3 regions of the Lysinibacillus sp. NPDC056220 genome follow, and region 2 is predicted to be linked to each of the others. Evidence: predicted binding sites of a transcription regulator. Region 2 holds the regulator's gene; each other region holds the start of a gene.
The links. The regulator CtsR, encoded in region 2, represses protease genes until heat stress. The targets are predictions, from matches to a motif close to ATGGTCAATAAAGGTCAAACA.
Positions count from the first base shown of each region.

Region 1: a site for CtsR is predicted at 2,074-2,094, ahead of ACOZBY_RS03820 (ATP-dependent Clp protease ATP-binding subunit). Genes of this name have one in related genera too.
Region 3: a site for CtsR is predicted at 2,000-2,020, ahead of clpP (ATP-dependent Clp endopeptidase proteolytic subunit ClpP). Genes of this name have one in related genera too.

Region 1 is NZ_JBMOXD010000001.1:791,364-794,650, forward strand. Features, by position in the region: gene ACOZBY_RS03820 (ATP-dependent Clp protease ATP-binding subunit) at 1-2,010, opposite strand, end outside; gene ACOZBY_RS03825 (Crp/Fnr family transcriptional regulator) at 2,272-2,967, shown strand; gene ACOZBY_RS03830 (metal-sulfur cluster assembly factor) at 3,027-3,287, opposite strand, start outside.
Region 2 is NZ_JBMOXD010000005.1:62,634-65,920, reverse strand. Features, by position in the region: gene ACOZBY_RS16425 (class I SAM-dependent methyltransferase) at 1-442, opposite strand, end outside; gene ACOZBY_RS16420 (DUF4870 domain-containing protein) at 568-873, shown strand; gene ACOZBY_RS16415 (CtsR family transcriptional regulator) at 1,141-1,611, shown strand; gene ACOZBY_RS16410 (UvrB/UvrC motif-containing protein) at 1,625-2,167, shown strand; gene ACOZBY_RS16405 (protein arginine kinase) at 2,164-3,273, shown strand; gene ACOZBY_RS16400 (ATP-dependent Clp protease ATP-binding subunit) at 3,263-3,287, shown strand, end outside.
Region 3 is NZ_JBMOXD010000007.1:111,795-115,081, reverse strand. Features, by position in the region: gene whiA (DNA-binding protein WhiA) at 1-899, shown strand, start outside; gene ACOZBY_RS18630 (HPr family phosphocarrier protein) at 1,013-1,270, shown strand; gene clpP (ATP-dependent Clp endopeptidase proteolytic subunit ClpP) at 1,321-1,914, opposite strand; tRNA gene ACOZBY_RS18620 (tRNA-Arg) at 2,231-2,305, shown strand; gene ACOZBY_RS18615 (basic amino acid ABC transporter substrate-binding protein) at 2,806-3,287, shown strand, end outside.

The sequences.
Region 1 (3,287 bases), on a different contig from region 2:
GCGCTTTAGTGGTCTTGCACCAAATTGGGCATCTGCTCCTTGTTGGACAACCCAATCGATAACTTCTTGGTCAATAGCTAATGTAATTTCTTGTTCTGCCACTCGTTTCCTTAACTGCTCCACATACTTCCAAGCAATAGCTGTAAAATGTTTATTTGATAACGCATGGAACAAGATAATGTCATCCATACGGTTTAATAACTCTGGTTTAAAATGCTGTCTGAGAGCAGCCATAACCAAGTCTTCAACAGCTGGATCGTCATCTTTTGCCTCCATTAAATAACTAGAGCCGATATTCGATGTTAGAATCACTACTGTATTTGTAAAATTGACCATACGTCCTTGACTATCTGTAATTCGGCCGTCGTCTAAAATTTGCAATAAAATATTAGCCACATCGGGATGTGCTTTTTCAATTTCATCTAGTAAAACAACAGAATAAGGGTTACGACGCACAGCCTCTGTGAGTTGACCTCCTTCTTCATAACCAATATAACCCGGAGGAGCTCCAACTAATCGAGACACGCTATGCTTCTCCATATATTCGCTCATATCAATTCGAATGAAATGATCTTCTGAATCAAATAATTGAGCAGCTAGGGCCTTAGCAAGCTCTGTTTTACCAACACCTGTTGGACCTAAGAATAAAAAACTACCAATTGGACGATGCGGATCTTTAATGCCTGCACGAGCACGCCATACAGCCTCTGTTACTAATTGAACAGCTGTATCTTGACCAACTACACGTTCATGTAAGGTTTCCTTTAAACGCAATAGTTTTTCTCGCTCGCCCTCCACTAGTTTTGTCACAGGAATACCCGTCCAGCGAGAAACAATTGCGGCGATTTCGTCAGCTGTCACTTCTTCACGTAAAATACGAGACTCTGCGCCGCTTTCTAATTCTTTTTCGAGTTCCTGAATGTCTTTTTCAAGTGTTGGAATTTTACCATGACGTAATTCAGCAGCTTTATTTAAATCATATTTACTTTCCGCCTCCTCTAAATCACGACGGTATTTATCTAATGTCTCCCGTTTTTTCTGAATTTCATGTAGTTTTTCCTTTTCTGCTTCCCATTGCTGCCTCATCCCCTCAGAAGACTCTTTCAACTTTGTCAATTCTTCTCGTAATTGCTCAAGACGTTTTTTACTTGCTTCGTCCTTTTCCTTCCGTAACGCTTGTTCTTCAATCTCTAGTTGCATAATACGACGAGTCACTGCATCTAGTTCCTGTGGCATTGAATCAATTTCAGTACGAATCATTGCACATGCCTCATCAATTAAATCAATCGCTTTATCTGGTAAAAATCGCTCTGTAATATAACGATTGGAGAGCTCTGCTGCAGCCACAATCGCGCGGTCATGAATACGTACTGCATGATGTAATTCAAAGCGTTCTTTTAAGCCTCGTAAAATAGACACAGTATCCTCAATAGAAGGCTCACGTACAAGAACTTGTTGGAACCGGCGTTCTAAGGCAGGGTCTTTTTCAATATACAGACGATATTCATCTAATGTAGTCGCACCGATACAGTGTAATTCGCCTCGAGCAAGCATGGGCTTTAACATATTTCCTGCATCCATAGCACCATCCGTTTTGCCTGCGCCTACAATTGTATGAATTTCATCAATAAATAAAATGATTTGCCCTTCTGAATCTTTAACTTCTTTTAATACGCCTTTTAAACGCTCTTCGAATTGGCCACGGTAGCTTGCACCTGCTATTAAAGCACTCATATCCAGCTCGTATAGCACGCACTCTTTCAAGCCCTCTGGTACATCACCCTTCACAATACGTTGAGCCAAACCTTCTGCAATCGCTGTTTTACCAACTCCTGGCTCACCAATTAATACAGGATTATTTTTTGTTTTACGCGTTAATATACGAATGACATTTCGAATTTCCTCATCGCGCCCAATAACGGGGTCCATTTTGCCATTTTTAACTTCTTCTATTAAGTTACGTCCAAATTGCTCTAATGGCTTTTGATTATCAGTTTGTTGAAATTGCATAATTAGCACTCCTTTACTTTACTATTTCGCATAATCTTTATACCCATTCTGGTTCTTTTTAAAAGTTTGACCTTATTTGACTAACTTTATTTTACATCACTCGACAATTCTTATGCAAAGAAATAGCACTAAATTTTTACACTTATAAATAAACATTTACGTTATAATAATGGTATGTTTCTATGTTTAAGTATCGAAAAATCCACTGTCCTTTTGTAATAATCGCCATTTATTACAAAAAGAAAGCGATGTGTTGGAGATATGGTTTCAAAGGATAATATGTTAGAAAAAATTATGGACCTTTTTCAAAAGCATGGTGTTTTTATCAAAGTAAATAAAGGGAATAAAATTTTTCTAGAAGGTGAACGGTCAAAGGAAATTTACTATATTAAGTCGGGTGTTGTATCGATTAGTCAAGAAACCGAAACTGGGAAGGAATTGACGATTCGAATATGTGGTCCTGATAGTATCATTGGAGAGGGTTCATTATTTTGTAACCTTGTCTATAATTCCATGACTGCAAAAGTTTTAGAATCTGCTACGCTATATGTTTTAAGTCGGCAGTCATTAGAACATTTACTGGAAGAACAGCCTACGATTATGGTGGAATATATGAAGTGGCTACAAACAGAAAATTTAAAGCATCAGAGTCGTTTGCGTGATTTAGTGTTAAACGGAAAAAAGGGTGCCTTGTTTTCAACGCTCATTCGTCTATCTAATACGTATGGTAAGCTTTTAGAGGATGGTTCCATTTTTATTGAGTTTCAACTAACAAATACGGAAATTGCAAATTTGTGTGCGACTAGTCGTGAAATGATTAATCGCATGTTGAATGATTTAAAAAAACATGACATTTTGACTTTTGACAAAGGCTTTATTACTATTCATGATTTACAATTTTTAAAAAATGAGATTGCCTGCGAAAATTGTCCATTACAAGTATGCCGTATCGATTAATTCGTTACATGCTAAATCCCTGCTTATTAAAAATAAGCAGGGATTTTTAATAGACACTATTAGCGTACACCCAATGCCATTTTGGCATAGCGTGACATTTTGTCTTTTGACCAAGGTGGATTCCATACAATATTTACATTTGTACTTTTCACTTCTGGAAGCTCGTTTAATGCTGTATTCACTTGATCCACAATCACTGGGCCAAGTGGACAGCCCATCGATGTTAACGTCATTGTAACCGTTGCTACACCTTCATCATCTAAATCTACATCATATACTAAACCTAAGTTGACGATATCAATTCCAAGCTCAGGGTCAAT
Region 2 (3,287 bases):
ATTTTGAAACAAGAGTAAAAGGTGCCCCTGGCTTTAAATGGTTGTAAATTTCTTTCAAAGTTGACAGCTTTTCTTCATAACCTTGAATAAAATGAAGGACGAGTACACAACTAGCTGCATCGAATGTGGTGGCTGGTAGCTGTGTATCCAGCAATGTCCCACGGTAGAATGACAGATCATTGGGTAACGATTGGAGACGCTCCCTTGCTATATCGAGCATAGATTCTGACGGATCAACACCCGTAAATGACCAATGCGGTCTTCCATCTGCTAGCTGTAATATTTCATTGCCACTGCCTGCACCAACAATCAACATATCAGCTTGCTCCTGTAATGTAGAACGATAAAAAGTTTGTATTAAACGAAGCATTGCATCATAGCTTGGTAGAGTACGGCGAATCCCCTTTTCATATTCATTTGCTAATGTGTGGTTAAATTCCATTTCTCATCACGACCTTTCAAAAAAATTTTAAAAAACTCACTTTAAATTGAAACTATTACGGGTATAGTTCCGTAAATAGTAGTACATAAAACGATAGACAACGCATAAAGAAAGGGTTGATATATATGGAGAGTAAATGGTCTAAAGTAATCATACACGCAAGTTCGTTTTTTGCGCCATGGTTAGTTCCCATAATCTTCTTTTTAATTAGTACGGATGAGGAAGTGAAGGCAATTTCTATCCAAGCAATACTTTTCCAACTTGTCATGGCGGTTTTACTTGCTGTCTCTGGAGTCTTAAGCTTTTTCATCATTGGCATTCCATTTTTAATCGTTTTCGGTATTATGCTATTAGTAGTACCAATTATCGGTATCGTCAAAGCATTAACTGATGAGCCTTGGCGTTATCCAATTGTAGGTCGTTGGGTATAATTTTTATAGACGCAAGTATATGCTAGTTGCATATGCTTGCGTTTTTTCTATGGATAAAAAGGGTACATTAGGTGTAGGAAGCAAATAAGTGTGCTCGATAGCCATTAATTAATAAGTGCTATTTTCTACGCTTGAATATACTTTTTAAGGCATTTCATTTTTCTCTGGGCGAAATCATTGCAATTATTTTCAAGCGTTTTGTATAATATACTCAAAGAAAGTCAAAGATAGTCAAAGTCAGTGAAGCAAGCGAGGTGTATTCCTAAAATGCGTAATATATCAGACATCATAGAAGGTTACTTAAAGCAAGTACTTGAATTAGGTGGGGAAGGGCATATTGAAATAAAACGTAGTGAAATTGCAGATAAATTTCAATGTGTTCCGTCACAAATAAATTATGTCATTAATACAAGATTTACTGCCGAGCGAGGTTACCTTGTAGAGAGCAAGCGTGGTGGTGGTGGATACATTCGAATTTTACGTGTCCGCGCGAATTCACAGATTGATTTAATTGACGATGTTCTCCGGCATATTGAAGGTGGAGCATCGCAAACGATGGCAGAAGATTTAGTGTATCGACTCATCGACGAGCAGGTAATTTCAAAGCGAGAAGCGAAGTTAATGTTAGCAGCAATTGATCGCTCAACAATCGACTTACATCTTCCTTTAAGAGATATAATTCGAGCAAAAATATTGCGGGCGATGCTGACAACTATAAAATACGAGCAGCAGAAATAGTGAGGTGATGGAAATGATATGTGAACATTGTAAACAACGTAATGCGACAGTTACTGTAACACAAGTTCAAAATGGGCAAAAGGTGGAGCACCATTATTGTGACGTCTGCGCCTCACAGTTCCATCCATTTCATGCAGAGTTTAAACAAGAGCCAGTTTCTATACAACAGTTATTATCTAACTGGTTTGGCTCACCTACATGGCAAAAGGTGGGGGAAAAACAACAAACACAGCCACAACAGCAAACGTGTCCACAATGTGAATTTACGTATAAGCAATTTTTGAAAGAAGGTAAGTTTGGTTGCCCAAGCTGTTATGACACTTTTAGCGAACATTTACCTAAGCTCTTTAATCGGATACAGGCTGGTCCCCAACATATTGGTAAAATGCCAGGTGCCCATAGCAATGTGTATGTCATTAAAAAGCAAATTGAGGAAATCCGTAAACGCATGAAGTTCGCTGTAGATGAAGAACAATTCGAAGAGGCAGCAAAGCTTCGTGATGAAGTCAAAGAGCTTGAGAAGCAGCTACAATTTGAAGGTGGTGATGTGTCATGATGATTGAATCGTTTTTAGAGCGTGCTACACCTACTTGGATGCGTATTGAAGACGATTATTCTGACATTGTCATTAGTACACGTATTCGCCTTGCTCGAAATTTAGATGGATATCGTTTTCCATTATCGTTTTCAGAGAACGAGGCTTTACAGGTGGAACAGGCAGTTACACATGCAGTAAGCGATAGTCCAACGCTTCAAAATGATTATGCTTATTTTTCTATCAATGATTTAACACCTTTACAACGTCAAATTCTTGTAGAAAAGCATTTGATTAGTCCGCAGCTTGCAAAAAAAGAGCAGGTGGGCTCTGTGCTTCTGTCACAAGATGAATCGGTGAGTATTATGGTGAATGAAGAGGATCACTTGCGCATTCAATGTATGACCGCGAGTTTTCAGCTTCAAAATGCCTATGAACAAGCGAATAAGATTGACCGTATTCTAGAGAAGGTCTTACCTTATGCATTTCGAGATACCTTTGGCTATTTAACAAGCTGTCCTACGAATATTGGTACTGGGCTTCGGGCATCTGTGATGATGCATCTACCTGCTCTTACGTTAACCGGACAGATGAATCAAATTATAAATGCGATGACACGCTTAGGCATGACGGTAAGAGGTATATATGGTGAAGGAAGCGAAAATTTAGGGAACGTTTATCAAGTGTCTAACCAAATTACACTTGGAAAGACAGAAGAAGATATTTTAGCAGATATACAAAGTGTTGCTGAAAAAATTATACAAAAGGAACGGCATGCGAGAGGCAGGCTGATGGAAAAAGCTGAGCTTGCTTTAGAAGATCGAGTTTATCGAGCTTTAGGTACCCTTACTTATGCAAGAATTTTAACAAGTGAGGAAGCGGCTACCTGTCTTTCGAATGTTCGTTTAGGAGTCGACCTACAGTTGATTGACGGTATACTCGCAACAACTTTAAATGAGTGCGTCGTCAGTATGCAACCAGGTTTTTTACAGCATTATGCAGGTGAGGCATTACCGCCTGCTGAACGTGATCGTGTACGAGCAGAAATGCTTCGTGAGGCATTAATTCAAACACACACGAATAAGCCTAATAATGGGGAAAAAGGAGAGGATTTATATGATGTTTAATCGTTTTACACAAC
Region 3 (3,287 bases), on a different contig from region 2:
ACAATCATTGTATGAAAGCAGAAGTTTCTGCCCTAATTCGTATGAATGGTTCATTATCCTTTGCGAATAAACAACTAAGCTTGGACGTGCAAACTGAAAACGCTGCAATTGCCAGAAGACTATATACGATTATGAAAAAGTTGTATCCATACAATGTAGAATTGCTAGTTCGTAAGAAAATGCGATTGAAAAAAAATAACGTATATATTTGCCGTGTAAGAGAAGGAGCACGCGAGCTGTTAATTGATTTAGAAATCATCTCAGACGACTTTCAATTTAATCATACGATCTCAAGAAAGCTCATTAAAAAAAATGGCCAAAAAAGAGCCTATTTAAGAGGCGCATTTTTAGCAGGAGGCTCTGTCAATAACCCAGAAACATCCGCCTACCATTTAGAAATTTATTCTTTATATAAAGAACATGGCGAGGCATTGATGGATTTAATGAATGAATTTGAACTCAATGCCAAAACAATCGAACGCAAAAAAGGCTTTGTTACTTATTTAAAGGAAGCAGAAAAAATTTCTGATTTTCTCAATATTGTGGGTGCCCATCAGGCAATGATGAAATTTGAGGATGTTCGGATATTACGAGACATGCGCAATAGTGTCAATCGTATTGTGAACTGTGAAACGGCCAATCTAAATAAAACAATTGGAGCAGCATTACGACAGGTAGAGAATATTCGATTTATTGAAAATTCAATTGGTCTTGATCAACTACCCGAAAAGCTTCGTGAAATTGCACGATTACGAGTAGAGTATCAAGATGTTACGTTAAAAGAGCTTGGCGAAATGGTATCCAGTGGCACTGTCAGCAAATCAGGTGTCAACCATCGTTTAAGAAAAATCGATGAAATAGCAGATGCATTAAGACGCGGTGAAAAAATAGGTGGTTAAGTTTTCATACTTTTCAGGTATGAATGTCATGCGTAATCGCTTATTGTTCTTTTGCTAGTAAGTAAGGTAAGATAAAACTAATAGATGAACGGTAGTGAAGGGGAGTTTTGAGAATGATCGAGAGAAGAGTCCAGGTTAAATTAAAATTAGGACTACAAGCAAGACAAGCGGCACTATTTGTGCAGGAAGCAAATCGTTTCAGTGCGGATATCTTTCTAGAAAAAGATGAAAAAAAAGTTAATGCCAAGTCGATAATGGGTGTCATGAGCTTAGCAGTTGCTAAAGGTACGGAGGTAACTTTAAGTAGTGAAGGCAATGATGCTGAGCAAGCGGTTACAGCATTAGCAACAATTATTGAAAATGAAGATTAACTAACAAGTAAAAAAGCCTCACAGAGGAAATTCTGTGAGGTTTTTTATTACTATTTATTATCAGTACTACGGTGCATAATGTGATCAATTAAACCATACTCTTTTGCACGTTCAGCTGTCATGAAGTTATCACGATCTGTGTCTCTTGCAATAACTTCAAGTGGTTGACCAGTACGTTCAGATAAAATGCCGTTTAATTTTTCACGTAAGAATAAAATACGTTTAGCAGCAATTTCAATTTCTGTCGCCTGGCCTTGTGCCCCACCTAGTGGTTGGTGAATCATTACTTCGGCATTTGGTAATGCAAAGCGTTTACCAGGTTCACCCGCAGCAAGTAGGAATGCACCCATTGATGCAGCCATACCGATACAAATCGTTTGAACTTTTGGCTTAATAATTTGCATTGTGTCATAAATGGCCATACCAGCCGTAATTGATCCACCTGGTGAATTAATGTAAAGAGAAATGTCTTTGTCTGGATCTTCTGCTTGTAGGAAAAGTAATTGTGCGACAATTGAATTAGCCACATTGTCGTCAATAGCACTTCCTAAAAGGATAATGCGGTCTTTAAGTAGACGTGAGTAAATGTCATATGCACGTTCACCACGGCTTGTTTGTTCAATAACTGTAGGAATTAAATTCATGTTAAATCCTCCTTCAAAAAACTAAATTCGATTACCTTTGCTGAAATCTCATTGTTATTTCAGCTGTAACCTTATCATACACATTATAGTCAGGGAAGGTCAAATATTAACCCTGCTAAAGTGAAATTAATTAAATAAAAAAAAATAAATTCTTTTTGTATTATATGGTTGAAATATATGTGATACGTTTGTATAATAGGTAAGGTTATAAGATTGAAAGTACAGAACACTATTTTGCAGGTATGCTCCAAAATGAGGATTATCTACATCATGCTTTTCGTAAGCCTAGGGTGAGTACTTTTTTTTTGTTTTTTTTGCCCTCGTGGTGTAATGGATAACACGTAAGATTCCGGTTCTTGCACTGGGGGTTCGATTCCCTCCGAGGGCGCCATTTTACTGAATATAGATATACTGTAATAGCTCAATCTCCTAATAAGTAGTTTAGCAGCCTGCTTAGTGGAGATAGAGAGGAAAAGTAATGGGAATACTGTCCTAGTTGGCATTATTCCCCTATTTATGCCTTTCAAACCTTCAAAAAAGCAACAACTCCAAATTATTTTTTAGTGAACATACTGACCGTGAAGGCTAGTAATAGCCGAAAAAAAGAATCCTTTCTGAGGGGATTCTTTTTTTTTTGTTTAAATTTATCGAAATTTAGCATTTTTTCAATTGTATATATATTAATTTTAGGTTCATATTCTTGTTATTAATGCATTTTTTTTCTATTTAAATGATTTCTTTATTAATGAATATGAAAAAATATTTAGTTTTATGCGAAAAGTTGTTGTACAAATACTATAATATTAATATAATTGACCTAATAGTCTAATATTTCCGAATTGCGAAAAATAATACGCAGAATGGAAAATTATCGAAATAGGGGGAAATGCAATGAAAAAAACAGCTTGGATGTTACTTATGATACTAGCAGCGCTAACTTTAGCACTTGCAGGATGTGGGACAAAGGATACTGCCTCTTCGGGTAGTACACCTTCAGAAGGTGGAGATGGCAAGAAAGTTTATAAAGTAGGTACAGAAGCGACTTTTGCACCGTTTGAATCTGTTGACGATAAAGGGAAAATTGTGGGGATTGATGTCGATATTTTAAAAGCAATTGCTGATGAAATGGATTTCGAAGTAGAGTGGAATAATATTGGTTGGGAACCCGTTTTCCAAACAATTAAAAATGGTGAAACACATATTGGTGCTTCAGGGATTACCATTACAGATGAGCGCAAAGAATCATTTGATTTTACTGAGCCATACTATGAGTCTCAATTATTAATTGTTGTGAAAGAAGATTCAAAGATTAAATCATTAGATGAATTAAAAGATAAAAAGGTGTCCGTACAAATTAATGCTACTGGTCATAT